DNA from 2 places in the Bradyrhizobium sp. 62B genome. Region 1 is predicted to be linked to the other one. Evidence: predicted binding sites of a transcription regulator. Region 1 holds the regulator's gene; the other holds the start of a gene.

Region 1 (14,538 bases):
CTTCGATCCGGACGGTGCGGCGAGCGTCGCGCGCGGTGCCGGCACCTTCGGTGCGGCGCACATGCTGAGCTCGGTGTCCGAGCCGGGCCTGGAGAAGACCGCCGAGATGGCGCCCGATGCGCTCCGGCTCTACCAGCTCTATGTCCGCGGCGACGATTCCTTCGTCGCGGATGTCGTCAGCCGAAGCGAGAAGAACGGCTATGCCGCCTTCTGCCTGACCGTCGACACCGCCCATTACAGCCGTCGCGAACGTGACATCGCCAAGCGCTACGTTCGCGAGAGTCGCCTGCGCGCCACCGGCGGCGATTTCCAGAAGGGCCTGGAGTGGCGGACCGTGAAGATGATCAAAGACAAGTTCAAGATCCCGCTGATCCTGAAGGGCATCGCCACCGCCGAGGACGCGCTGATCGCGGTCGATCACGGCGTCGAATGGATCTACGTCTCCAACCACGGCGGCCGCCAGCTCGACCATGGCCGCGGTGCCATGCATGTGCTGCCCGAAATCGTCGAGGCCGTGAAGGGCCGCGCCAAGATCATGGTCGACGGCGGCATCTGTCGCGGCACCGACATCGTCAAGGCGATCGCGGCAGGGGCAGATCTCGTCGGCATCGGCCGGCTGCAATGCTGGGCGCTGGCGGCGGCCGGCGAAGCCGGCATCACGCGGATGCTGGAGCTGCTCGAGGACGAGGTGCTGCGCTGCCTCGGCCTGCTCGGCGCCACGTCGTTTGCCGAGGTCGACAAATCCTGCCTGCATCCGGCGACCGCCACCAACGCGCCGAGTGTGTTCAGCGCGTTTCCGCTGTTCGACCACGAACCTTATCGGTACTGAGTAAGAGGATTGCAGGTGACATCGCTCTCTCCCGGCAGCGCGGATGCGCTTCTGTTCGATCTCGGGCGCGTGGTGCTCGACATCGACTTCTCCAAGGCGATCGCTTGCTGGGCGGGACATGCCGGCTGCCAGCCCGAAAGCATCGTCGCGCGCTATGTGCGCGACGAGGCCTACCGGCTGCACGAGATGGGCAAGATCAGCGACGAGGATTATTTCGCCTCGCTACGCGCTTCGCTGGGGATCGGCATTTCGGATGCCCAGTTCCTGGAGGGCTGGAACGCGATCTTCGCCGGCGAGATGCCTGATATCGCCGAGTTGTTGCCGCGGGCGGCGAAAGAGATGCCGCTCTACGCCTTCTCCAACACCAACCGGCCGCATGTCGATTATTTCTCGAAGGAATATGCCGAGCTGCTCGGTCATTTCCGCGAGCTGTACCTGTCATCGAGCATCGGCCTGCGCAAACCGGATGCGGAGGCTTTCGACCATGTCGTCGCCGCGATCGGCGTGCCCGCCGAGCGCATCGTGTTCTTCGACGACCTCGCTGAGAACATCGAAGGCGCGCGGGCCCGCGGCCTGACGGCCGTGCATGTGACCTCGCCGCGCGACGTCGGGAAGGCCTTGAAAGCATTGGGCATCTGACGCCAGCCGCGGGTGCCACCCGGCCTCCCGGCAGCGACATCTTCCGGAACTAAATCTGCTGAAATTTTGGAACCTGATCACTTTGTGCATTTTTATACAGAGTTCCGGGAACGGAATACCGCCCTTCGGACTCTTGAGTCCGTTGGGACTTCTACATCGGACTGATCGACGTGCTGGGCAAAACCTATCTCACTAAGCAAGCCTCTCTCCTGCTTGAATTCGCAAGAAACACCTCGGATTCTGACCTTTCCGCCAAGCTGATCAGCAAGGCCGCCGACCTGAAATCGCAGGCCGATCCGCTCCCCGACAAGGATCAAGGGCCCAAAGCGCCCGACGTCGCATTTGAGATCAGTCCGGACGATCCGGCGGCACGGTGACCGTATCGGTGTTGGCGCTCGTGATTCTCGTCCTTCACGGCGCGCTGTCTCGGCTTCCAGATCATGCCCTGACGAACTTGCACTCCTCCACCACGGAGATCACGCAGGATAGATCATCCCGCGCGCTGCTTTGCCTCGCGCCTGCGGTCGGCTAGAACTCTCGCCGCCCCATTGAACGATGTGCGAGCAGGAGTTTTGCCCGTGGCCCTGATGCCGGTTTCCGACGCCCTTGCCGCGGTGCTGGCAGGTGCAGAGCCGCTGCCTGAACAGATGGTTGCACTCGACGAGGCCTATCACCGCGTGCTGGCACATGATGTCGCGGCGCGGCGCACGCAGCCGCCGCAAGCCATGTCGGCGATGGACGGCTATGCGGTGCGCGCGGCCGACGCAGCAGCGATCGATTCCCGGCTGACGGTGATTGGCGAGGTCGCCGCCGGCCGTCCTTTCGCGAGAGCGGTCGGCGCCGGCGAAGCCGTGCGGATCTTCACCGGCGGCGTCGTTCCCGACGGTGCGGACGCGGTCGTGATCCAGGAGGACACCGTCGCGGACGGCAACAGCGTCACGATCAAGGAAGCCGCGATCACCGGACGGCACATCCGCCCGGCCGGCGTCGACTTCCGTGAGGGTGACGTCCTCCTCCGCAAGGGCACGCGTCTGACCGAGCGCGATCTCGCGCTCGCTGCCGGAATGAATTACCCGCAGCTCGCCGTCTGCCGCCGTCCCAAGGTCGCGATCCTCGCCACCGGTGACGAACTGGTGATGCCGGGCTCAGCGCCCGGGCACGGCCAGATCGTCTATTCCAACGGCTATGCCCTGCACGCGCTCGCCCGCAGCGAGGGCGCCGACACCGTCGACCTCGGCGTCGCCGCCGACACGCTGGAGGCCACCACATCAGGCATCCGCCGCGCTCGCGAGAGCGGTGCCGATATCCTAATCACGACCGGCGGCGCGTCGGTCGGCGACCACGACCTGGTCCAGCAGGCACTCAGGGGCGAAGGCATCGCGATGGCGTTCTGGAAGATCGCCATGCGGCCGGGCAAGCCAATGATGCACGGGCGGCTCGGCGCCATGCGCGTGATCGGCCTGCCCGGCAATCCCGTGTCGTCCTATGTGTGCGCCTTCCTGTTCATGGTGCCGCTGATTCGCGCCTTGTCAGGCCGCTCGGTGATTCATCATCGTCGCGAACGTGCCGTGCTCGCCTGCGATCTCGGTGCCAACGACCAGCGCGAGGATTACTTGCGCGCGCGCCTCGAGCTGCGCGACGACGGCACGCTGGTCGCGCTTCCCGTCAGCCATCAGGATTCCTCTCTGCTTGCGAATCTTGCTGCGGCACAGGTACTTCTCGTGCGCCCACCCTTCGCGCCGAAGGCCGAGGCCGGAAGCCCCTGCGAGGTGCTGCGGCTCCCCGTCTGAGTGCACGGCCACACGCATTCCGCGAACCGCGCTTCGTTCACGGTAAATTAAGCAGTTGCGGAACATGTATCGAACATATAGTGTCCGTTCATGATTTGTTTCGAGGATGTAGCGGCTTATCGCTGAACTCATCGTCTCGGAATCGAACGACATCAACCGGGGGACTTTGGTCGAGATGTTAACGCGCAAACAATACGAGCTTCTGCGGTTCATCAGCGAGCGTTTGAAGGAAAGCGGCGTGCCGCCCTCCTTCGACGAGATGAAGGATGCGCTCGACCTGCGCTCGAAGTCGGGCATCCACCGCCTGATCACCGCGCTCGAGGAGCGCGGCTTCATCCGCCGGCTGCCCAACCGCGCCCGCGCCATCGAAGTGATCAAGCTGCCGGAGCTCCAGGCTGCCGCCGGCGCCCGGCGCGGCTTCACGCCGAGCGTCATCGAGGGCAATCTCGGCAAGATCCGCGCGAGCTCCAGCCCGCCCGTGGACGAGGGCGAGCGGCCCGTTGCGGTGCCCGTGATGGGCCGGATCGCGGCCGGCACGCCAATCGAGGCATTGCAGACCCGCAGTCACACCATCAGCGTGCCGCCCGACATGCTCGGCTCGGGCGAGCATTACGCTCTCGAGGTGCGCGGTGATTCCATGGTCGAGGCCGGTATCCTCGACGGCGACATGGCGCTGATCCAGCGCAACGAGAGCGCCGACACCGGCGACATCGTGGTGGCGCTGATCGACGACGAGGAGGCTACGCTCAAGCGCTTCCGCCGCCGCGGCGCGTCGATCGCGCTCGAGCCTGCCAATGCCGCCTATGAGGTGCGTATCCTGCCGCCGAACCGGGTGAAGATTCAGGGCAAGCTGATTGGGCTTTACCGGAAGTACTGAGTCCGGAAGAACTCAGTCCGAAAGTAGTTTTGGCGCCTGCGTGCGCCTTCGGTCGGCGTCGCCGATCTGAGATTGGAGCGGATGAATGTCCGCTCCGGCTGGATGATCATTCTGGTTCTGCACAGATTATCTGGCCCCTCCTCCACGGCCATCTTCGGCGGACCGCAGCGACATCGCGTCTGGGCGTTTCGGGTTCGGAAGACCAGATCGTTTGGGTGCAGCGGTCGCGGCATCGGGGCACGGGGCCGTTGCTGCGCCATCGGATTGCCATGTCCGCAACACCCAATTGCGCAGCGCCGCGATCGCGCCGGCAATGCGAAGTGTCGCTTTTGCAGTCGCTGACAGGCGCCGGCGTAATGCACCTCAGCCAGCTTTGTTCCTGGCGAATTCGGGAAAGTTAAAGTGATCGCGGGGTGCGGATCCCAGCCGCAGATTTGCCTACAACCAAGCACAGCGTTGGTGTTTAAACTCTGACAGAGGCCTGTGCCTCCAAGAGAGGCGCGGGTCGCTATCTTCACATGAGGAGCACCCGATGTGTGACTATAGCCTGCATGCCGTCGCGACGCGCCCCGCAGAAGTCGGCGAGACGATCGTCACGACAACCTTCCGCGGCACCTCGACGCGCGGCTTCGCATCCGAAGCCGACCTCTCCGTTGCGGTCTGCCTGCTGCCGGGAACGGAGCTCGCCTTCGCAGACAACGTCCGTTACGACAACCGCTGGATCTGGACGCGCACCGTCAACTCCCGCGTCGGCAAGTTCGGCAAGATCGATCCGCACATTCCCGATCGCCATCACGACGCGATCGAATTCCCTGATGGCAAATACGTGCTGGTGACTCAGCTCGTCGAAGGCCAGCGCGCAACCGTGCTGCAATTGCCCGTGACCCAACCGGTCGGCGAGCGCGAGCACAAGCCTGAGATCATCGCCGATAGCCGTTCGCCCGTCACACCGCTGCCGCTGGGCTGACAGAGGCTCAGTCCTCCGCCTGAAGATCGGCCTCCGACGGGGTCGCATCCTTGGCGCGCGGAGCCGCCGCCCTCGGCATGAGGGCTCCTTCGAAATCTCCCTCGCCGGCGGCCGCCGGCGACCAGGGACGGCTCGTGCCCCTCGCCCTCACCGCCTGAACTGCAAATCCGTCGCCACGCCGTGTCAACGCCAGCGCGCCCTGGCGAACGAGCCGCTGCCGATCCACCATCATCGCCGCGCAATCGGGCGGTGCGGGCCGTGACGTCACGACCAGTGCGGCACGGCTGCAATCGTCCGCGAGCGCATCGATGCGCGAGGCCAACGCAACCAGGCGCCCGTCGGCAAGCGGCGTGGCGCAGCCGGCCTCGTCGCACGACACCCCCTCGGCCAGCGCGCTGCTGCCGGCATCGCGCGGATCGGCGTCGGCCGCCAGCCACTCCTTCAGCATGAAATTGTCCTTGCCCGTCCTGATCAGGTGCAGGCGCCCGTCCCCGCCCCGCACCGCGACGCTGGCGCCGTCCCCGGCGATCAGGATATCGGGCTGCCGCACCGACAGGCCCCACGCGATGGACGTCAGCAGCACCACGGCACCGCACCAGCGCAAGGGCGTGCGCAACAGGCCCATCACGATGATGCCGAGGCTCGCGGCGATCAGCGGCGCGATCCCAAACGCCGGGATGCGGCCGACCGCGCCCGGCAAGGCCGCGACCCAGCGCGAGACCGCGACCATCCAGTCGATGCCGAGGCCCATCAGCCACCAGAAGACGCCATCGAGCCCGAAAGGCGCGGCCAGCAATCCCAACAGCCCCGCCGGCATCACCAGTGCCGAGACCACCGGCATCGCACCGAGATTGGCGAGCACGCCATAGGGCGTGACACGATGGAAGTGGAAGGCGGCATAGGGCGTGGTCGCAAGCCCCGCGATCAGCGAGGCCAGGAACAGCATCGCGATCTCGCGGCCGCCCCACAGCGCGACGCGCGCGGTGGCCGAATGATCGGGCGAGGCCAGCAGGTTCGGCATGCCGATCTGCACCAGCGCCACCAGCCCGAGCGTTGCCGCAAACGACATCTGGAAGCTCGGATGCACCAGCGCCTCCGGCGCGACCGCAAGCACGATCAGCGCCGCCACCGCCAGCGTGCGGAAGGTGATGGCGCGGCGATCGACCATCACCGCGATCAGCACCACCGCCGTCATGAAGAACGACCGTTGGGTTGCGACCTCGGCGCCCGAGAGCAGCAGATAGAACGCAGCCGCGACGAATGCTGCAGCCGCCGACCATTTCTTGATGGCGAAGCCGGCCGCCAGGCCCGGGATCAACGCCAGCAGCGCGCGCACCGCGAAGAAGACGACGCCGGCGACCACCGCCATGTGATAGCCGGAGATCGAGAGAACGTGTCCTAGCCCGGAGATGAACATCGCATCGTTGACAGGGGCGGAAATCGCATCGCGCCGCCCGGTGAGCAGTGCAGTTGCGATCGCGCGGTTGTCGCCCTCGAGCGTTGCGCGGATGCGGGCGTCGATCGCATCGCGCAGGCCCTGCATGAAGGCGGCATAGCGCAGCCGCAGGCCGCCCGCATCAGGCGGGATTGCAGCCGTAATTGCGCCCATCACGAAGCCGGAGGCGCCGATGCCCTGGAAGAACATGTCGCGTGAAAAGTCGTAGCTGCCGGGGCGGACCGGCGTGAGCGGCGGCATCAGCCGCGCCTTCAATTGAACGAAGCTGCCGACCTCGGGCGCGGTGCCCTTGCGCACGGAGAGGCGGACGCGGTCGAGCTTGACGTCGCTGCGCTGCGCCTCCATCGCGGTGACACGCAGCACGAAGCGATCGGTGCGCTCGCGGATGTCGCGCGTCTCGACGAAGCCCGACAGCGACACCGAATAGAGTGGTTTTGCGAGTACGGTGTGGGCAATGCGCGCGGTCTTCCAGGTCGCCACGGCAAAGCCCGCCGCGACCGCTGCGATCATGATCGCCGGCGCGAACAGCCGGCTCCGCCGCAACAGGGCCGCGCCGAGCAGCAGCGCGATCGCCGTCGCGGCGACAATCCACAGCACCGGCTCATGATCGGCGGAAAAATAGAGCGCGATGCCGCCGCCGAAGGCGACCGGCACCCACGGCAGCAAGCGCCCGGGGCCGGCCTCGGCCCGAGCCCATCCGCGGATTGTTTCGACGATCGCGGGCCAGATGCCAAAGCCCGCCGGAACGAAGCCGCCGGCGGGCGCAGCGCGGCCGACCGGCCACGTCCCGACAATACCTTGGGACCGTACTGGCCGGCCCGGCTCCGCCATCTTCCCTGCACCCTACGCGACGCGATTGCCGCCAAGGCTACCGGAACGTGCGGTCGGGCGAATAGCGGTACAAATCAGGAACGCGAGAGGGCGTCCCCTACTTTTCCTCTTCCATGGTCACGGCCACCGATGCCTTGGCCGACAGCCGCACCTTGTTGCCTTCGACATCGGCAACGAGGCCCTTGTCGATGAAATGATGATGGCCCTTGTGGCTGCCCTCACCGCTGTCCTTCTTGGTCAGCTTGATGCGGTTGCCTTCGACCTTGTCGACCGTGCCGATGTGAACGCCGTCGGCGCCGATGACTTCCATATGCTCTGCGATGTTCTGCATGGTGAGTTCCTTGTTGAACCCACCCAACGCACAGAAACGACGTTCGTTCTGGCCCTCGGGAATGACGATGCCGTGTACGATGGCCGTCAGATCAGCGGCGCCTGCGACGAGGCGTGGTGATTGACGATCTTCCAGTCGCCGTCCTCGCGGATGATGACCCAGCTCATCTTGACGACGAGATCATCCCGCTCGCCGGCGAGGTCGAACGAGATTGTCGCGGCCATGTTGATCAGATCGGGGCCGGCTTGCGCTGCGTTCACATCGGAGAACACGGCACTTGGCCTCCGCCAGCGCGGCAGGCCGTTGAAATAGTCGGCGACGCCGGCCCTGCCCCGATAGAGTTTCGGGTTGGAGCCGAAGAAGAACGCGTTCTTCGAATACAGCGACGAGAGCGCGGCCGCATCGAGGCTGGCGAAGCCGGCGCACCATTTCGCGATGATGGCGGAAACGATGGCGTCGGCTTCACTGCTCATGCCTCAATCCTCATCCTTTCGCGACTTCCTTCGCGAACGTGTCGCGCAGGCCGATGGTGCGCGAGAATACCGGCTTTCCGGGCGTCGAGTCCTTGTCGCGGACGAAATAGCCCTGGCGCTCGAACTGCATCGGCTCGGTCGCATTGCTCTCTGCCACCGATGCCTCGATCCGCGCGTCGGGCAGGATCTCCAGCGAGTTCGGATTGAGATCGGCCGCGAAGTTCGAAGCGTCGGGGCTCGGATTGGCGAACAGCTGGTTGTAGATGCGGATTTCAGCCGGCACCGACGTTGCCGCGGGCAGCCAGTGCATCGTCGCCTTGACCTTGCGGCCGTCGGGCGCGTTGCCGCCCTTGGTCGCGGGGTCGTAGGTGCAGCGCAGCTCCACCACCTCGCCCTTGTCGTTCTTGATCACGCCGGTGCACTTGACGAAATAGGCGTAGCGCAGCCGCACCTCGTTGCCCGGCGACAGGCGGAAGAACTTCTTCGGCGGGTTCTCCATGAAGTCGTCCTGCTCGATATAGAGCTCGCGGCCGAACGTGATTTTCCGCGTGCCGGCGCTGGGATCATCGGGGTGATTGATCGCCTCGAGCTCCTCGGTCTGCCCTTCCGGATAGTTCTCGATCACCACTTTCAGTGGCCGTAGCACGCCCATGCGCCGCTGCGACGTGCGGTTCAGCTCCTCGCGGATGCAGAACTCCAGCATGCCGACATCGACGACGCTGTTGGCCTTGGCAACGCCGATGCGCTTGACGAATTCGCGCAGCGCGGCCGGCGGCACGCCGCGGCGGCGCATGCCCGCCATGGTCGGCATGCGCGGATCGTCCCAGCCCGCGACATGGCCGTCGCGGACGAGCTGGGTCAGCACGCGCTTGGACAGCAGCGTGTAGGTCAGGTTCAGCCGCGCGAACTCGTACTGGTGCGGCTTCGACGGCACCGGCAGCTTCTCGATGAACCAGTCGTAGAGCGGCCGGTGGTCCTCGAACTCCAGCGTGCAGATCGAGTGCGTGATGCCTTCGATGGCGTCAGACTGACCGTGCGCGTAATCGTAGCTCGGATAGATGTGCCACTTGGTGCCGGTGCGCGGATGGTGCGCGTGCAGGATGCGGTACAGCACGGGATCGCGCAGATTGATGTTGCCCGCGGCCATGTCGATCTTGGCCCGCAGCACGCGCGCGCCGTTCGGGAATTCGCCCGCCTTCATGCGGCGGAACAGGTCGAGATTCTCGTCCACGCTGCGGTCGCGGAACGGCGAGTTCTTGCCTGGCTCGGTCAGAGTGCCGCGAGAGACGCGGATCTCCTCCTGGGTCTGGTCGTCGACATAGGCGAGCCCGTCGCGGATCAGCTGCTCGGCCCATTCGTACAGGCGGTCGAAATAGTCCGAGGCGAAGAACAGGTTCTTGCCCCAGTCGAAGCCGAGCCAGCGCACGTCGGCCTGGATGGAATCGATATATTCCTGCTCTTCCTTGACCGGATTGGTGTCGTCGAAACGCAGATGGCAGCGGCCCGGAAACTCCTGGGCGATGCCGAAGTTGAGCGCGATCGACTTGGCGTGACCGATATGCAAGTAGCCGTTCGGCTCCGGCGGGAACCGGGTCACGATCTCGCTGTACTTACCCTGATCGAGGTCGGCCTGAATGATGTCACGAATGAAATCGCGCCCAACCTCAGCTGCCACCGGTTCTGTCATTACGATAATCCTGTCGGGAAATCAGCGGTCCTTCTGCCAAATTCGGGAGGCTGAGCCAAGAGCTTAAGCACAGCCGCGAGCAAGGCCCGGCAGGTCCGCCGACGGGCTTTAGTTATGTCCCGGTCCTGCTATATACCACCGCCTCCAATGCATAGGCCCTGCCAAGAATGACCGATTCCGTCGTCACCCGCTTCGCCCCCTCGCCGACCGGCTTCCTCCATATCGGCGGCGCCCGCACGGCGCTGTTCAATTGGCTCTATGCCAAGAAGCACGGCGGCAAGATGCTGCTGCGGATCGAGGACACCGACCGGGAGCGCTCCACCGAGGCTGCGATTGGCGCCATCCTCGACGGTCTCAAATGGCTAGAGCTCGGCTGGGATGGCGACGTTATCTACCAGTTCAGCCGCGCCGCGCGTCACCGCGAGGTCGCCGAGCAGCTGCTCGCCGACGGCAAGGCCTATCGCTGTTACGCCACCGCGGAGGAGCTCGCCGCCATGCGCGAGAAGGCGCGCGCCGAGGGGCGCACCCGCCTCTATGACGGCATGTGGCGCGACCGCGATCCCGCGACCGCCCCGAGCGACGTGAAGCCGACCATCCGCCTGCGCGCGCCGCAGACCGGCGAGACCGTGATCGAGGACCAGGTTCAGGGCCGCGTGGTCTGGCAGAACGAGAACCTCGACGACCTCGTCCTGCTGCGCGGCGATGGCAACCCGACCTACATGCTCGCGGTGGTGGTCGACGACCACGACATGGGCGTCACCCATGTGATCCGCGGCGACGACCATCTGATCAACGCCGCCCGCCAGAAGCAGATCTACGATGCGATGGGCTGGACGCTGCCGAACATGTCCCACATCCCCCTCATCCATGGTCCGGACGGCTCAAAGCTCTCGAAGCGCCACGGCGCGCTCGGGGTCGATGCCTACCGCGCCATGGGATACCTCCCGGCGGCGCTGCGCAATTACCTCGTCCGGCTCGGCTGGAGCCATGGCGATCAGGAGATCTTCTCGACCGAGGAGATGATCGCCGCTTTCGACCTCGGCAGCGTCGGCCGCGCCGCCGCGCGCTTCGATTTCGCCAAGCTGGAAAACCTCAACGGCCACTACATCCGCCACGCCGACGATCAATCGCTCGTGAAGATGTTCGAGGACGTGCTCGACCATCTCGTGCCCAGCCGCAACGAGCTTAAGGCCAAGTTAAACGACACCACGCGCGCGCAGCTCGTGAAGGCCATGCCGGCCCTGAAGGAGCGCGCCAAGACGCTGATCGAGCTGATCGACGGCGCCTATTTCATCTTCGCCGACCGGCCGCTGGAGCTCGATCCCAAGGCGCAGGCGCTGCTGACGCCGGAGAACCGCAAGCTGATCGGCCAGCTTCATTCCGCGCTGGAGAAAGTCGAGACGTGGAGTGGCGCCAGCACTGAAGCCGCGTTGCGCGCGTTTGCCGAGGAAAATAGTCTCAAGCTCGGCGCGGTCGCCCAGCCCTTGCGGGCGGCGCTGACCGGACGGACGACGTCGCCTGGTATATTTGAGGTTTTGGACGTCCTGGGACGGCAGGAAAGCCTCGCCCGGCTTAAGGACCAGTCTACGACGTAAGTCGACCATGCGTGCGGCGATCTTGCAGCGCACATAGCAATAATATACCCATCTCCCCCGTACCTTCTGGAACATCCGGCGTGCCCCCCATGATCGTCTTAGGGGGCTCCGGCTCCGGCCCGTTTCACCATACATCGGGGACCTCTGATGGACGCAAAACCAAGCCCAAAGACCGCTACGCTGACGGTCGGAAACAAGAACTACGATCTCCCGATCCACAGCGGCAGCGTCGGGCCTGATGTCATCGATATCGGCAAGCTGTACGGCCAGTCGGGCCTGTTCACCTACGATCCCGGCTTCACCTCGACCGCGAGCTGCCAGTCCAAGATCACCTATATCGACGGCGACGCGGGCGTGCTGGAATACCGCGGCTACCCCATCGAACAGCTCGCCGAGAACGGTGACTTCCTCGAGACCTGCTATCTCCTGCTGTACGGGAACCTGCCGACCGCCGCGCAGAAGAAGGATTTCGACGACCGCGTGACCCGTCACACGATGGTTCACGAGCAGATGGCCCGCTTCTTCCAGGGCTTCCGCCGCGACGCCCATCCGATGGCCGTGATGGTGGCTTCCGTCGGCGCGCTCGCCGCGTTCTATCACGACTCCACCGACATCAACGATCCGAAGCAGCGCATGATCGCTTCCATGCGCATGATCGCGAAGATCCCGACGCTGGCGGCGATGGCCTACAAGTACACGGTCGGCCAACCCTTCGTGTACCCGAAGAACTCGCTCACCTTCGCCGAGAACTTCCTCAACATGTGCTTCGCCGTGCCGTGCGAGGACTACAAGATCAACCCGGTGCTCGCTGACGCGCTGGACAAGATCTTCATCCTGCACGCCGACCACGAGCAGAATGCCTCGACCTCGACGGTGCGCATCGCCGGCTCGTCCGGTGCCAACCCGTTCGCCTGCATCGCCGCCGGCATCGCCTGCCTGTGGGGTCCGGCGCATGGCGGCGCCAACGAAGCCGCGCTCGCGATGCTCGCCGAGATCGGCACTGTGGACAAAATTCCCGAATTCATCGCCAAGGTGAAGGACAAGAACTCCGAAGTCCGCCTGATGGGCTTCGGTCACCGCGTCTACAAGAACTACGATCCGCGCGCCAAGATCATGCAGAAGATGTGTCACGCCGTGCTCAAGGAGACCGGCCATGGCGACGATCCGATGCTGAAGGTCGCGCTCGAGCTCGAGAAGATCGCGCTCAGCGACCAGTACTTCATCGACCGCAAGCTCTACCCGAACGTCGATTTCTATTCGGGCATCACGCTGAAGGCGATGGGCTTCCCGGTCTCGATGTTCACCGTGCTGTTCGCGGTCGCCCGCACCGTCGGCTGGATCAGCCAGTGGAGCGAGATGATCGAGGATCCGCAGCAGAAGATCGGTCGTCCCCGCCAGCTCTACACCGGCGTCACCAAGCGCGACTACGTCGCGATCAAGGATCGCAAGTAAAGATCGGCCTCAGGGCTTTTGAAGAAGCGGCGCCATCGCAGGATGGCGCCGTTTTCGTTTGGCGCAGATGCCGTAGGGTGGGTTACGCCCTGCCCGATGCGCTTTGCGCATCCGCAGAGCGTAAACCCACGAGACCAATCGCCCGGCGTGCTGCCACGCACAACAACAAGTCGGCGCATCGCGCCGCCGGACGCTTGACAGCCGAAACGCTCCGCGCGCATTCTTACACTAAGTAAGAATGACGACAGGGATGGACATGCCGGAGCAGCCGCGAAGTCGGCGGCAGACGCGCGCTGCCATTTTGACCCATCTGCTTCAGTCGGGCGGCTCGTTTCGTCCGCCTCTGGCCAAGGCCGTGCGGCTGTCGGAAGCGAGCCTGTCGCGCATCCTGTTCGACCTGAAGGCCGAAGGCCTGATCGAGGAGGTGCGGCGCCCTGCCCCCTATGTCGGCGGCCCGACGGGCCTCGTGTCGCTCGATGGATCGGTGGCGCTGGCGGCCTTCGAGTTGACCACGCAGCATCTCAGCGTCGGTGTCGGTGGCCTGTCCGGCGAACTCCATTACACCGAGCGCGTGAAGCTGCCGAAGACGCCGACCGCCGAGGCCGTCGGCCGGGCGTTTCGCGAAGCCATGACGTTGTTGCGCGACTGGACGCGCCGCCGCCGCATCACGCTTTCCCAGATCGGCGTCTCCATTCCCGGCCTTGGCCGTCTCAGCATATCGGCCAATCCGATCATTCCCTGCGATGTCGGGCGCCTCAGCGACACGTTCGGCGAGATGTTCGCGGACGTGCCGCTTGAAATCACCAATTCGGTGGTCGCCCACGCCACCTTTCACCGCTGCCGCACCGAGAACTATCCGTTTGGTGACCCGCATCTGTTCGTGCTGGTCAGCCACGGCGTTGCCGGCGCCTGGATGGACGACCCGGCGAAGGCCGATGCGCTGCAACCGATCGAGCTCGGCCACATGGTGTTCGGGCCCGAGGGACCGCGCTGCCGCTGCGGACATCACGGCTGCGTCGAGGCCTATGCGTCGATTCCGGCGCTGGCCGATCTGCTCGGTGTGTCCGAGACCGAGCTGCTCCAGCTCGGCAACGAATGGGTGAACGCGATTTCGATCTCGTCGCGCGTGCGGCAGGAGCTGCGCCGGCGGCTGTTCCGGCTCGGCCTTGCGATCGGCAACACGCTGAACGTGAAGCCATGTGGCGGCGTTGCCATCAGCGGCTGGCCGTCGCTTCTCGCCGAAGACGATCGCAACGCCGTGGTCGAAGGGATCGACGCCTGCCTGCTGGGTGGACGGAAATTGGCGCAGGTGTCCATCGCCTTCGTGCCGCCGTCGACCGGCAACGATCCGCAGGCCGCGCTCGCCTTCGCCGCTTTTTGCTTGGCCAGCCGTGGCGGCATGCCGGCGGCATCGACGGAGGCGGCCTGAGATGACCTGAGCCTGTACGTCCCACACGCGCCGAGACTTCACACCGGGAGGAACTGAAATGCCGATCACAACAACAAGGCGTCGTCTGCTCGCTGGATCCGTTGCCACGCTCGCGCTTCCGGCCTTTGCCCGCGCGCAAGGCGCTGTCAAACCGCGCCTGACCGCGATCTCGCAATGGTCCG
Region 2 (14,538 bases), 3.2 Mb from region 1:
CGATGAAGATTTGCCATGCCGTCAGGAACATCGCGGCGACAAGCGGGCCGATGACGAAGCCGTTCGCGCCAAAGGTCGCAAGGCCGCCGAGCGTGGCCAGCAGCACGACGTAGCTGGGCATCCGGATCGACTGGCCGACCAGGACAGGACGCAGAAAATTGTCGGCAAGACCGATCACGAAGGTTCCGAAAGCGAGCAGGATGAGCCCCTTCGTGACCGAGCCGGCCACAAGCAAATAGAGTCCGGCTGGCGCCCAGACCAGGGCGGAGCCGAGCACGGGCAGAAGCGAAAGCAGTGCCATGATGGCGCCCGCCAGCAGCGGCGCGGTCAGGCCGAGCAGCCAGAAGATCAGCCCGCCAAGCGCACCCTGGATCATCGCAACCAGGATGATGCCCTTGATCGTCCCGCGAACCGCCAGCGTGAACGCGTCCAGGATCTCGGCGGTTTGGCTCGCGCGCAGCGGCAGCGCGTCGCGAATGCGCAGGTTCAGCTCGTCGCCGTCGCGCAGGAAGAAGAACAGCAGGTACAGCATCACGAGCAGGCTCGCGACGAACTCCAGCGTCAATTGGCCGAGGTTGATCGCATGCCCGGCGAGCTGCTGGCCGGCCGGGACCACCAGGCTCGACAGGCGTTCCTTCAGTGCGGTCAGATCGATGCCGGCCAGGCGATCCGATATGGAGGCGGCCCAATCCGGCAGCGCGGCTTTCAGCTGCTGCAGGGGATGAGCCAGATTGATCTCGCCGGTCTGAACGCGCTGGTAGAGCTCGCCGCCCTGGTCGATGAGCGACGCGATCACGATCCCGACGGGGATCAGGACCATGACGACCACCACGATGACGGTGGAGAGCGCAGCAAGGTTGCGCCATTCCGGAAACATTTCCAGGCAGCGTCGATAGACCGGCGCGAAGATGATCGCCAGCAGCGTGGCCCACAACACCGCGCCGGAGAACGGCCAAAGCAGCCAGCCGAACACGAGGGTGATCGCGCCGAGCCAGACGAGGAATGAGCGGTCTTCCGATGTTCTCACGTGTCGCCGGCCTCCAGTCGCACCTTACCGGACTTTGCTAGCACAGGACCGAGGCGGAGCGGCAAGTCACGGTCGCAAGTCACGCCCCGCCTCCGTCGCGCCGCCGGCCGGATGGATGCGGCCTGTCACTTGCGGGTCTTCGCGGTCCAATCCGCGATCTTGATGCGCCCCGCAAAGGTGGCGGGGCCGGAGCCACCGGCCTTGTAAACGAAGGCTTCGCCTTCCTGCACGTCGCCGGCCTCCTTGCCGAAGGCATCGGCGATGTTTGTCTTGTGGGTAATGAGGAACGTGTTGGTGCCGGCTTTCGGCGGCGTATCGACGAGTTGACGCACGGCCTGTCCCGCCTTGGCATTGGCGCCGGTCGGGTTTGCCATTCCCGACGCGCTGGCATTGCTGCTGTCCGTCAGCGCATCGACCGGCTTGACCTCGTGGCCGGAGATCAGCTTGCCGGCCTCGATCGCGCGGTTCAGCCGGCTGGTGTAGACATCGCCGATCGGGATCGCGAGCTCCTTGATTGCCGCCCCGATCTGGCGCGCCATGTCCCTGCCCTTGTCGCTGAGCTGGCGCTGCGCGCTCATATCGTCGAACTTGAAGGGATAGACGTCCTTTTGGCTGTCGTCGGTGGCGGTGTGCCGGAAGATCAGCACGTAGCCGCCTTGCTTGAGCGAGGCGATGAGATCAGGCGTATCGGCCGCGGCGTGTCGGGAGAAGCCGGCGAGCAGGACAATCAATGTGAGGCGGCAAAGCACGTTCATGCGCAAAATCCTCGATTGCAAATGCCCCCCGAGGATGGTGACGCGCAAACCGCTCGACTTCAATTATGGAATGCTGACCGGCCCGGGTTCCCGCGAAGTTCCCGATCAGACGGCCAGCCGCCGCGCGGCCGCGAGCCCCGCCAGCGCTTCGTCGAGCTTGTCGCGATCGAGCGGCTTGATCAGAAAGCCAGTCATGCCGGCTTCGAAGCAGGCATAGCGATCCTCCACCAGCGTATTGGCGGTGAGCGCGAGGATCGGCGTGTGGTGGCTGCCCGTGGCGGCCTCATGCGCGCGGATCCGCTTCGTCGCCTCGATGCCGTCGAGCTGCGGCATCTGGATATCCATCAGCACGAGATCATAGGGCGTACCGGCCGATGACGCTGCGAGCCAGGATTCCAGCGCGGCCTCGCCGTGCACGGCGATCACGACGCGATGGCCGAGCTTCGTCAGCAGCGAGCGCATCAACAGCGCGTTGATCTCGTTGTCCTCTGCGACGAGGATCGACAGGCCCTTTGCTTGTGGCCCGCCCTTAGCTTCAGCCGGTGGTTCCGGCGCGAGATCGGGCGAGGCGACCTCCGGCGTCAGCGAAAGGCGCGCGGCGAGCGAGGCCGCCCGCAGCGGCTTCACCAGAAAGCCGGTGAAGGCCGGCGACAACTTTTCATGGCGCGAGCTCGACGTCAGCAGGACGAGGCGCTGCGGCGCATGCGCGCGGGCCATGTCGCCCAGCTGGTCGGCCAATTCAGGGCCGATCGCGCGATCGATCAGCACGACGTGCCATGAGCGCTCGGGCAGCAGCGCTTCGGCGACGGCGGCGTCCGCAACCATGCAGGTCTGGCCGCCCCAGCGCTCCAGGCGCCGCGCAATCAGCGAGGCTTCGATGCCGTCGGCGACAAGGAGGATCGACTTGCCGGCGAGGTCGGGGCTCGGAAAGGCCGTCTGTCCCGCGCTGGCTTGCGACGACGGAAGCGGCACCGCGATCTCGAAGGTCGAGCCCTTGCCCGGCTCGCTTTCGAGCGTAATCCGGCCGCCCATGCGCCTGACGATGCGTTCGCTGATGGCAAGCCCGAGCCCGGTGCCGCCATAGGTGCGGGCGATGCGCTCGTCGGCCTGCTCGAATTCGCGGAAGATGCGCTGCTGCGCTGCCGGCGCAATGCCGATGCCGGTGTCGCGGACCAGGAAGCTGATCTCGTTCGGCCAGATGCCGGGCTCGACGATCAGCGCGACGCCGCCGCTGCCCGTGAACTTGATGGCGTTGCCGGCGAGGTTGAGCAGCACCTGGCGCAGCCGCGCGGCGTCGCCGACCACTTCCAGCGGCAGCCGCTCGTCGACATAGGCCGCGATCTCGAGCGACTTTGCCTGCGCGCGCGGCGCCAGCAGCTCGGTGATCTCCTCGACCAGAACCGAGAGCGCGAAGGGACGCTGCTCGAGATCGAGCTTGCCCGCTTCGATCTTGGAATAGTCGAGCAATTCCTCGATCAGCGCCATCAAGGCCTCGCCCGAGGTCTTGACCGCTTTGGCATAGGTCGCCTGCTCCGGCGTCAGATTGGTGTCGAGCAGGAGCCCGCCCATGCCGATGATGCCGTTGAGCGGCGTGCGGATCTCGTGCGAGGCCATCGCGAGGAAGCGCGATTTGGCGCGGTTGGCGGCGTCGGCCTGGTCGCGCGCGTCGGACAAGGCGCGCTCGGTTTCGGTGCGGTCGGTGACGTCGCGCCCCACGCTCTGCAATTCGGCGGGCTGGCCGGCATCGAGGCGGACATAACCCTCGCGCCAGGCGATCCAGCGCGCGCCGAGCGGGGTTGCGATCTTCTGGTCATGGATGCGCGTGCCGTTGCTCTCGCGCGCGCTGTCGCCCTGCTCCAGCACGTCGAAATTAAAACGCGTGCCGACCAGCGCGCTGCGCTTTTGTCCCGCGAGCGCGCAATAGGCCTCGTTGGCAAAGGTGATGCGGCCGTCGGTCGCGCGCAGCACGATGAGATCGCCCTGCTGCTCGAACAGGCTGCGGGCGCGTTCTTCCGCTTCCTTCAGCTCCCAATTGCGGTCGATTAGGGTTTCGTTGTGGGCGGCGAGCGTCCGCAGCCGTTTGGCCACGAAGCGCAGGCGCATGCTGAGCGTCGCAAGGCCGAGGCAGGCGATCGCGAACAGCAGGCTCGCGCCGATCGCAAAGGCATGGGGATCGTAGCCGGAGTTTTCCGACCGGCTGCCGGAGACGAAACCATAGGCGCCGCCGAAGGTCGCCGAGAAGATCATGAAGGAGCGGATCGCGAAGGCGATGCGGGGGTGCTGCCGCCTGAAACGGCGCATGCGCACCTTGATCCGGAACGTCCGACCCATCGCCAACCGACCTTTGTCTCAAACCCGCCGCCGCGTGCGACGATGTCGCCTCGACCTTGCGAACAGTTTGAGGCTTTGGTGCTGCCTCCAAACAGGGTTGATGGGGTGTTAACCCCTCAGAGCGAGGCGGCCTGGAGATGGCGATGGCTGCCGCGGGCGCCGACGATCAGCGCCGCCGCCTCGCGCTGCGAGAACGACTTCGAACGCACATAGATGCGGTAGTCCGCCGGCCCTTCGCTGGAGAGATAGATCACCTGGCCGCCATCGACGGGCTGCGCGGCAATCGAGACCAGGCGCGTGGAGGGATTGGCCTGGCAGGAATCCGGCTCGGAACCGAGGCCGTCGTCCACCACGGTGAAGTCCGCCGCGTCGGCATCGTCGGTGACTTGCACCCGCACCGTGGCCCGTTCCGGATCATCGGTGAAGGCGACATGCACGCCGGCGGTCCAGAACAGCGACGTCAGCTCGACCGAGGTGTCGCCGAGGGCGATGCAGGGATGCGAGACCGATCCGATCTCGGCGCGGGCAAACACCGCCGCCGCCAACAGGGGAACAACCGAGGCCAGGATCTTGAAACGCAACATGACACTCTACTCGCCGGGCCCTCGGGAACTCATTGGGCCTTATGGTTTGCAGAGCGTAAAGGAAACTCGTTACCGCCGGGTTGATGCGCGGAATGATCAAGCCAGCTGCCGCACATCCTCCGCGAGTGCGCGATAGGACAGCGCTTCGGCGAGATGCAGTCGGCCGATCTTGTCGGCATGATCGAGGTCGGCCAGCGTGCGCGCCACCCGCAGCACGCGGTGATAGCCGCGCGCCGACAGCCGCATCGTCTCGGCGGCGTCGCGTAGCAGTTTTGCGCCTTGCGCATCCGGCTTGGCGATCTCCTCCAGCACCGAGGCGGGCGCCTCGGCGTTGGTGCGAACATGGGGCAGGCCGGCATCCGCGTAACGCGCGAGCTGGATGTCGCGCGCCGCCGCCACGCGCGCCGCGACCTCGGCGGAGCCCTCCGCCGGCGGCGGCAGGATCAGATCGGCCGCGGTCACGGCCGGCACTTCGATGCGCAGGTCGATGCGGTCCATCAGCGGGCCCGAGATGCGCGCCTGGTAGTCGCCGGTGCAGCGGTCGATGCGGCCGCGCTTGCAGGCATAGCCGGGCTCGAACGCGTTGCCGCAGCGGCACGGATTCATCGCCGCGACCAGCATGAAGCGGGCAGGGTAGGTGACGCGGTGATTGGCGCGCGACACCGCGACCTCGCCGTTCTCCAGCGGCTGGCGCAGCGAATCCAGCACGCGCGGATCGAATTCGGGCAGCTCGTCGAGGAACAGCACGCCCTGATGCGCCAGCGAGATCTCGCCGGGCTTGGCGCGCATGCCGCCGCCGGTAAGCGCGGCCATGCTGGCGGAATGATGCGGCGAGCGGAACGGCCGCCGCGCCGTCAGCGCGCCGCCTTCGATCTCGCCGGCAACGGAGGCGATCATCGAGACCTCGAGCAGCTCGCCCGGCGACAGCGGCGGCAGGATCGAGGGCAGGCGCGCGGCCAGCATCGACTTGCCGGCGCCGGGCGCGCCGATCATGAGCAGGTGATGCCCGCCGGCCGCCGCGATCTCCAGCGCCCGCTTGGCGCTTTCCTGACCCTTGATGTCGCGCAGGTCGAGCGTGGACGCAGCAGGCTCGTGCACCTTCGGCAAGGGCCGCGACAGCACCTGCGTGCCCTTGAAATGGTTGGCGATCTGGATCAGCGAGTGGGCTGCGATGATCTGGATGTCCGGGCTCGCCCACGCCGCTTCGGAGCCGCAGGAGGCCGGACAGATCAGCCCTTCCTCGCGCATATTGGCGCCGATCGCGGCGGGCAGAACGCCGGCCACGGGTGCGATCGAGCCGTCGAGGCCGAGCTCGCCGAGCACGGTGAAGCCCGTCAGCGCATCCGGCGGGATCGCCCCGATCGCCGCCATCAGGCCGAGCGCGATCGGAAGGTCGTAATGGCTGCCTTCCTTGGGAAGGTCGGCCGGCGCCAGATTGACGATGATCCGCCGCGCCGGCAGCGCCAGCCCCGAGGCGATCAGCGCCGAGCGCACCCGCTCGCGCGCCTCCGATACCGCCTTGTCCGGCAGACCGACGATGGCGAAGGCCGGCAATCCAGGCGCGACCTGGACCTGCACGTCGACCGCGCGGGCCTCGATCCCCTCAAAGGCGACGGTGGAAACCCGCTGAACCATGCTCAAACCAGCCTGCCCCTCTCGCACAATTAGGGGTAGCAGAGCTTGGTCCTCTCCGCAAGAACAATACAGGAACATTCGCGGAGGGCGAGCAACCCCTAACCGATCGTAAACGCCAAGCCGACACACCACCTCAAATGCGAGCTTCTCCCCTCAGCACATTCCAACGAATGTCCGTTACTCCTAGGGCTGCGGGATGGGCCGTGGTCTAACGGGTGAACAATTCAAATGCTTGCAAATCGCCGGAGAAGCGAACGTCGGGTGTGCAGCCGGCTCGCCAAGATCCATTTTGGCGCGGGCTCGCTGCCGCGGGACTGCACGATCACGGATATCTCGGATGGCGGCGTGAAGGTCGTGGCGGAGTTTCTGGAAGTGCCGCCGCAATTCACCATCATCTTCGCGCCCGACTATTCCCGGCAGTGCCGCCTGCGCTGGCGCATCGGTTGCGAGTTCGGCGCTGAATTCACCGATTGAGACGCAAGGGCCCTTCGTCCTTAACGGGACTTTAGCGTTAATCGGTAAGCATCTCTGATCAGTTGCCGAGTGATCAGAGTATGTCCAAGCGTTCGTCCCTCGCCTTCCCCCCGGCGAGATTGCTGCTTCCCGCCCTCCTGGTGCTCGGCCTCGGCGGCTGTCAGACCACTGGCATCGAGGATGTCACCGGGGCGCTCGGCGGCAAGCAGGAGTCCGCCGCCAAAGCCGACGCCAGGCCGGAGATGGACGCGCTTCGCGAGCGTTACCGCGCCAAGCCCAGCGATCCCGCCATTGCGCTCGAATACGGCAAGGCGCTGCGCGATACCGGCCAGCGCGCGCAGGCGGTCGCGGTGCTGGAGCAGGCCGTGCTCGCCCATCCCAGCAACAAGGCGCTGCTTGCCGGCTATGGCCGTGCGCTTGCCGACAGCGGCAATTTTCAGCAGGCCTTCGACGTGCTCAGCCGCGCGCATACGCCTGAAGATCCCGACTGGCGGATATTATCGGCGCAGGGCGCCGCGCTCGATCAGCTCGGCCGCAATGAAGAGGCGCAGCAATATTACGCAAGCGCGCTGAAGATCGTGCCTGATGAGCCGCAGGTTCTGTCCAATCTCGGCCTGTCCTACATGCTGCAGAACAAGTTGCCGCGGGCCGAACAGGTGCTCGGCCGCGCCCATCAGCGCAATCAGAAAGACGTGCGGATCCGTGCCAACCTCGCCCTCGTGCTGGGATTGCAGGGACGCCAGGCCGAGGCCGAAATCCTCGTCAAGGCGGATTTGCCGCCGGATCAGGCGGCGGAAAAGGTCACGGCGCTGCGCCAGCTGCTGGCGAAGAAGCAGCAGCAGCGGGCCGAGAAGTAGCCCGGCCTTCTTGCCTACGAGGCCTTGCGATGCGGGGCCGATGGGCGGCCCGACCGGCCCTTCAGCTTCTTCAGCAGCGGCTCGAGCAACGAGCGCTTCGGCTTCTTCACCTCGCCGCGGCCGGCGAGGCGGTTCGCCATGTTCTGAAACAGCTCGGTGGTGCGGTGGTTCTTGGAGACTTCCGCGATCATCTGGCCGTTATTGGCCGCGGTCGAGAACAGCTTCGAATCGAACGGGATCACCGCGATCGGCTGGCTCTCCATGGTCTTGGCGAAGGCCTTGACGTCGATCTCCGCGCGCTTGTGCATGCCGACCTGGTTGAGGCAGTACAGCGGCGGCCGGTCGTTCGGTCGCGCCGCTTTCAGCACGCTCAGCATGTTCTTGGTGTTGCGCAGGTTCGCAAGATCGGGCTCGGCCACGATCACGATGTCGTCGGCGTTCACCAGCGCGCGCCGCGTCCAGCCGGACCATTGATGGGGAACGTCGAGCACGATGCAGGGCGTGGTCATGCGCAGCGTGTCGAACACGGCGTCGAAGGCTTCGGCGCCGAAATCGTAGACGCGGTCGAGGGTGGCGGGCGCAGCGAGCAGGCTGAGGCGCTCGGTGCATTTGGCGAGCAGGCGCTCCATCAGCGCCGTATCCGGCCGGTCCTGCGACAGCACCGCATTGGCGATGCCCTGCACCGGATCCTGGTTGTAATCGAGGCCCGCGGTGCCAAAGGCGAGATCGAGGTCGATCACGACCGAATCGAGCGACAGGTCACGGGCGATGGTCCAGGCCACGTTATGCGCAACGGTGGAGGCGCCGACGCCGCCCTTGGCGCCGACCACTGCGATGACGCGGCCGGTGATGATGGTCTCGGAGGCCGAGAACAGGCTGCAGATCGAGCGGACGACGTCGAGGGTCTCGACCGGTCCGACCACATAGTCGTTGACGCCGCGGCGCACCAGCTCGCGATAGGGCGCCGTGTCGTTGGGATTGCCGATCACCACCACGCGGGTGCCGGGGTCGCAGACGCCGGCGAGGTCGTCCAATCCCTCGAGAATGTCGCGCGTGCCGTCGGATTCGATCACGATCACGTTCGGCGTCGGCATCGACTCATAGACTTCGATGGCCGCGGCAAGGCCGCCGTCCTTGGCGGTGAGATGCGCCTTGGCAAGCCGGCGGTCCTGACCGGCCGCGGTCACCGCTTTGAGCGTCTGCTCGGTCTCGCAAAAGGCCTGCACCGAGATGCGAGGAACCGGCGCGATGTGTTCCTCGGGATGTAGCGAATCGTCCGCTTCTTCGTCGTGGATGCCCGTCATTTGCCTGTGTCGCTCAGCTTGGCCTTGTCGGCGTCGGGATTGGGAGTCGAGATCGCCGTGCCCTTGCGATAGCGCTCGAACGCGATGTCGCGCCGCGCGGTATAGGCCGGCGTCTCGGATCGTGGCTGCTCGAGATCGGCGGGGTTGTCGATCATTGCCGCGAGGTTGCGCTGGCTGGCGCAGCCGAGATTGAAAAAGGGCCGGTTCTCGTTGTAGCCGGGGTCGAGGATGTTGGGCCCGACGTCTTCCGGCCACAGACCGCAGGGACCGGCCACCGCGGCCATCCTGGAATAGCTCAGGCGAATCGTGGGCAGCAGCCCGGGATCTTCAGGGCGATAGGGATGCTGCACGATGGCACGCGACGGCACGCCGCCGGATGCGAGCACAGAGCGGATCTCCTGATAGGTCGCGGCCGCCGCGCGCGAATTCGCGCTGTCGACGGGAACGTCGACGACGACGGAGCCGGTGCCTTCCCGCACCCAGTCCCGCGCAACGCCCGCGACATCCGAATGCTGCGCAGCAGAGAGGCCGCCCCGCGCCTTGCCGACGAAGATCACGATCGACTTCTTGCCCTCCTGCACCGCGATCGGGTGACGCTGGCGGTAATCGGTCGGGACCGTCTGGGTGACGATGTCGCCGGTGGTGTTGCAGGCACCGAGCATGACGGACAGGCCCGTCAGTGCCAGCGCGATCCCAAAGCCGCGACGTCGATCGGCTGATGTTGTCGTCATCGCCTGGTCCCCTCTTGCCCCGTTCCTTGCCCCGATCCCCAGACCGTTCGTCTCAGTCGATGATGAACCCGAAATCTCCGGGCGTGCCGGCGACCGGATCGACAGGGCCCGCGACGCCGTAGAGGCGATTGACCCGGCCGAGCAGCGCCCTTTGTGCGTCCGAGGCAGGCGCAAAGCCGTCGTCGGGCCGTGACAATTCCTTCTGGGCGACGGCGCGCACCACATAGGGCGTCACGATCACCATCAGCTCGGTCTCGTTGTTGACGAAGTCCTGGCTGCGGAACAGCGCGCCGATGATCGGTACCTGGTCGACGCCAGGCAGTCCGTTGATTGCCTGCTTGGTCTGCTGCTGGATCAGGCCGGCCATCGCCATCGAGCCGCCCGAGGGAATTTCCAGGGTGGTCTCGGCGCGGCGGGTCTGGATCGAGGGAATGGTGATCGAGTTGCTCGAGGTCGAGGACACCGCCTGGGTCAAGGTGATCGAGTTGGTGTTCGACAGCTCCGAGACCTCGGTCATCACGCGCAGGCTGATACGGCCTTCGCTGAGCACGACCGGGGTGAAGTTCAGCGAGATGCCGAACTTCTTGTAGGTGACCTGGGTGGTGCAGACGTGAGTGACCGGATCGCAGGCATAGCCTCCGGGAATCGGGAATTCGCCGCCGGCAACGAAAGTGGCGGATTCGCCCGAGATCGCCGTCAGGCTCGGTTCGGCCAGCGTGCGCATGACACCGGCACTTTCCATCGCGCGCATGGTGGCGCTGACGGTGGCGATGCCCTTGGCGAGCCCGGCGACGCCAAGCCCGTTGCTGCCGACGATCGGCCCGCCCGAGACCGAGAACGGGTTGGAATTGTTGAAGTTCACCACCGCGGTGCCGGCGTTCAGGCTGGCGCTGAGATCGACGCCGAGCTGCTTGACGATGTCGCGGCGCACTTCGCCGACGACGACCTTGAGCATCACCTGGTCGCGGCCGCGCACGACGATGTTGTTGACGACCTTGTCCGATCCGCCGACCAGCTTTGCGGCGACGTCGCCGGCCTGCTGCGCCTCGACCGGGCTCGACACCGAACCGGTCAGCATCACGCTGTCGCCGACGCCTTCGATCTGCACGCCCGGCAGCGACTGGCGCAGGGCCGCGCGCATGCCGTTGAGATCGCGTTTCACCGCGATGTCGTAGGAGGCGACCTGCTGGCCGTCGGCGGCGAAGAACACGACGTTGGTCTGGCCGACCTGACCGCCGATGATATAGGCGCGCTGAGCCGAGCGGATGACCGCGTTGGCGATCTTGGGATCGGCAACCAGCACGTCCTTGACCTCGCGGGGCAGGTCGATGACGACGGATTTGCCGATACCGAGCGAGAGAAAACGCGTCCGCGCCGACGCCATCGTCGCGACCGGCGACACGCCGAGATCCGGCGCCTGCATCGGCGCCTGGTCGCCGACCGGCGCGTCCGCTGCCCTGACGCAGTCGGAGGCTGCGAGCAGCCCCAGCACCAGCATCGCCCCCGTCCAGAACGAGCGTGCGCGCTTCCCCCGAATGCGCGCGCCCGTCCGATTGTCCCCGTACTTCATCATGTCCCCATCACTTCTGTGACGTCAGTTGCCGCGTCTGCACGCCGTAGCGGATGACGTTGACGCCTCCGGAGCGCTTGGCTCCCTGGTCCTCGACCGTGACTTCCGTCGCGTTGGCATCGACGATGCTCCGCAGCGCAAGCTGCAGCGTGCCGCCCTGGCGCGCGGCCGACAGCGTGGCGACCTGGTCGGGCTTGAGCTCGAGCGTGACGGTCTTGCCGACCACGGCGTTCTGACCGTCCTTCTCCTTCGGCGCCTGGTCGATCGCGAGCACGCGGATATTGGTCAGGATGACCTCGGACAGGATGAGGTCGTTGCCGCCGGTCGGGCCGTTGGTATCGGGATTCTTCAGGCGGCGGGTCAGCACGATGTCGACGCGGTCGTTCGGCAGGATGAAGCCGCCGGCGCCGGTTTCGGCTGAAATCTCGGTTGAAACGGCGCGCATGCCGGAGGGCAGGATCGCGGCCATGAAGCCGGAGCCTTCGGCCTTGACCAGCTTCTGCTCGCGGATCGGCTCGCCCTGCATCAGCGGGACGCGCGCGATCGAGCCGGCGATCTGGCTCGCGGCCTCGGGCCTGCTGTCACGGCGGATGAAGGCGCTGCTCGCAGTCGCCGCCGGCCAGGTCTGCCATTGCAGATCGTCGGGCTTGAGTGCCTGGCCGAGCTGGATGTCGTTCTTGGCGATGAGGACTTCGACCGTCGGCAGTTTCTCGGCGACGGCCACAACGGGCGCGGGGGCATTCTGATAGCCGCTCGCCAGATAGGCAGCGACGCCGCCGGCAGCCAACGCGATGACGAGAACGACAATGCGTGCGGTGTTCATACGCTTTACTCATACGCGGGGCACTCGAACCGCACCTGGCGGGTCCCCCCGTGTCGATGAGTAGGGAGTAAAAGTATAAGGGGTCTTGCGAGGCCGAACGCGCCCGCCGGTCACGCCGGGGTCTTTCGGCAGATGGTGAACGTCCCGTTAGCCGGTCGGCCGGCGGCCCCGTAGATTCACGTAAGCGCGCTCGTGCGTTCGCACGAGCCCGAGCGCGTCATGGTGAACGGGTGGTTAGTGAGGGGACGGCGTGGAGAGAGAGTGCGGGCTCTCCAGTAAGAATCACTTCTTCCGCTTCTCTTCGATCACGTCCCAGATCTTCGCCGCGACATCCGGGCCGCCGAGCCGTGCAATCGCGCGGATACCCGTCGGCGAAGTCACGTTGATCTCGGTGAGGTTGCCATTGATGACGTCGATGCCGACGAACAACAGGCCGCGCTCGCGCAAGGCCGGGCCGACCGTGGCGCAGATCTCGCGTTCGCGCGGGGTGAGCTCGGTCTCCTGCGCCGCGCCGCCGCGCACCATGTTGGAGCGGAGGTCATCGGCGGCCGGCACGCGGTTCACCGCGCCCGCGAATTCACCATTGACCAGGATGATGCGCTTGTCGCCGTGCTTCACCTCGGGGATGAACTGCTGGATCACCCACGGCTCCCTGAACGTCACCGAGAACATGTCGAACAGCGAGCCGAAATTCATGTCCTGCGGCATCACGCGGAACACCGCCGCGCCGCCATGGCCGTGCAGCGGCTTCATCACGACGGCACCATGCTTGTCGCGAAACGCGTTGATCTCATCTAAGTCGCGCGAGATCAGCGTCGGCGGCATCAGCTGCGGGAAGTTCATCACGAACAGCTTTTCCGGCGCGTTGCGCACCGAGGCGGGATCGTTGACGACAAGCGTCTTCGGATGGATGCGCTCGAGCATGTGCGTGGAGGTGATGTAGGCGAGGTCGAACGGCGGATCCTGGCGCAGCAGTACCACGTCGAAACCGTTGAGCGCTTCGCGCCGGGGCTCGCCGAGGGTGAAATGATCGCCGGGCTCGTCGCGCACGGTCAGGAGCTGAACCGGCGCGACGATCTCCTCGCCGACCATCGAGAGCTTGTCCGGCGTGTAATAGGACAGGCCATGGCCGCGCTTCTGCGCCTCCAGGAGCAGCGCGAAGGTGGAATCGCCCTTGATGTTGATGCGGGCGATGGGGTCCATCTGGACGGCGACGTTCAGTTTCATGGTCTGCCTTTCAGGTCGAGGCGTCGAATGCCGCCAACACATGGCGCGGAAGTGAGCGCGGTGCAATCAGCATGGCGTCGAATCGCAATTCGAATTCGGCATGCTCGGGATGCGCCACGAGCCAGCCTTGCGCGGCGTCGATGATGCGCTGCTGCTGGCGCGGCGTCACGGCGAAGGCGGCATCGTCCAGCGTGGCGCGTGCCTTGACCTCGACGAAAGCGATCAAGTTGCGGCGGCGCGCGACGATGTCGATCTCGCCATGCGGCGTGCGGTAGCGCTTGGCGAGGATGCGGTAGCCCTTGGCCATGAGATAGGCGGCGGCGCGGCTTTCCGCGGAGATGCCGGTGCGGAACGCGGCGACGCGCTCGGGCGAGGCGACCTTGGGTTCCCTCGGCGTCTCAGCCTTCGCCATCGCCGCCCCGCAAATCTTTTGCGAGCTCGAGCGCGCGGGCATAGACCTCGCGGCGCGGCCGGCCCGAGAGCGCGACCGCATGCGCGACGGCATCCTTGACGCTGTGCGCGGCCAGCTGCTCGCGCAGGAGCTCGTCGAGCGCATCCGGTGTCAGCACCCCGGCGTCATCAGCCGGCGGCGCGATCACCAGCACGAACTCGCCGCGCGTCTCCAGCCCATCGGCATCGCGGACCAACTCGGTCAGCTTTCCCCGCGAGACCTCCTCATGCAGCTTGGTCAGCTCGCGGCAGATCGCGGCCTCGCGCGTGCCCATGATCTCGGCGAGCTCGGCGAGCGTGTCCTGCACCCGGTTGCCGGAGTCGAACATCACCAGCGTCGCGTCGATGCGGGCGAGCTCGGTCAGGCGCGCGCGGCGCGCGGCGGATTTCGCCGGCAGAAAACCCTCGAAGAAGAACCGATCGGTCGGCAGCGCCGCGACCGACAGCGCCGCCAGCACCGAGGACGGCCCGGGCAGCGCATAGACGGCGTGGCCCGCGGCGCAGACCTCGCGCACCAGCTTGAAGCCGGGATCCGAAATCAGTGGCGTGCCGGCGTCCGAGACCAGTGCGACCGAGCCGCCGGCCGCAAGCGCCTCCAGGATTTTGGGACGGGCGGCCTCGGCGTTGTGCTCGTGATATTGCTTGAGCTGCGCGGTGATGGCGTAGCGCTCGGTGAGGCGCCGGGTGATGCGGGTGTCCTCGCAGGCGATGACATCGACGCCGGCCAGCGTCTGCAGCGCCCGCAGCGTGATGTCGCCGAGATTGCCGAT

Evidence for each region. Region 1 encodes LexA, which represses DNA repair genes until DNA is damaged. Its sites were predicted from a motif close to TGTTCNNNNTGTGTTCNG; they were not measured.
Region 2: a site for LexA is predicted at 6,392-6,409, ahead of ML401_RS00860 (YifB family Mg chelatase-like AAA ATPase). Genes of this name have one in related genera too.

Annotation. Positions count from the first base shown of each region.
Region 1 covers NZ_CP092841.2:3,385,193-3,399,730, reverse strand. Annotated here, with positions in the region: gene ML401_RS15890 (alpha-hydroxy acid oxidase) at 1-829, shown strand, start outside; gene ML401_RS15885 (HAD-IA family hydrolase) at 839-1,468, shown strand; gene ML401_RS15880 (hypothetical protein) at 1,639-1,845, shown strand; gene glp (gephyrin-like molybdotransferase Glp) at 2,047-3,258, shown strand; gene lexA (transcriptional repressor LexA) at 3,434-4,135, shown strand; gene ML401_RS15865 (hypothetical protein) at 4,668-5,102, shown strand; gene ML401_RS15860 (ComEC/Rec2 family competence protein) at 5,110-7,389, opposite strand; gene ML401_RS15855 (DUF2171 domain-containing protein) at 7,487-7,720, opposite strand; gene ML401_RS15850 (nuclear transport factor 2 family protein) at 7,807-8,193, opposite strand; gene ML401_RS15845 (glutamine--tRNA ligase/YqeY domain fusion protein) at 8,204-9,880, opposite strand; gene gltX (glutamate--tRNA ligase) at 10,048-11,475, shown strand; gene gltA (citrate synthase) at 11,623-12,927, shown strand; gene ML401_RS15830 (ROK family transcriptional regulator) at 13,178-14,356, shown strand; gene ML401_RS15825 (ABC transporter substrate-binding protein) at 14,415-14,538, shown strand, end outside.
Region 2 covers NZ_CP092841.2:174,217-188,754, reverse strand. Annotated here, with positions in the region: gene ML401_RS00880 (AI-2E family transporter) at 1-1,027, opposite strand, end outside; gene ML401_RS00875 (histidine phosphatase family protein) at 1,153-1,782, opposite strand; gene ML401_RS00870 (ATP-binding protein) at 1,888-4,113, opposite strand; gene ML401_RS00865 (hypothetical protein) at 4,230-4,697, opposite strand; gene ML401_RS00860 (YifB family Mg chelatase-like AAA ATPase) at 4,794-6,332, opposite strand; gene ML401_RS00855 (PilZ domain-containing protein) at 6,561-6,806, shown strand; gene ML401_RS00850 (tetratricopeptide repeat protein) at 6,887-7,663, shown strand; gene ML401_RS00845 (AAA family ATPase) at 7,678-8,967, opposite strand; gene ML401_RS00840 (CpaD family pilus assembly protein) at 8,964-9,698, opposite strand; gene ML401_RS00835 (type II and III secretion system protein family protein) at 9,751-11,268, opposite strand; gene cpaB (Flp pilus assembly protein CpaB) at 11,279-12,091, opposite strand; gene gshB (glutathione synthase) at 12,374-13,318, opposite strand; gene ML401_RS00820 (YraN family protein) at 13,329-13,730, opposite strand; gene rsmI (16S rRNA (cytidine(1402)-2'-O)-methyltransferase) at 13,717-14,538, opposite strand, start outside.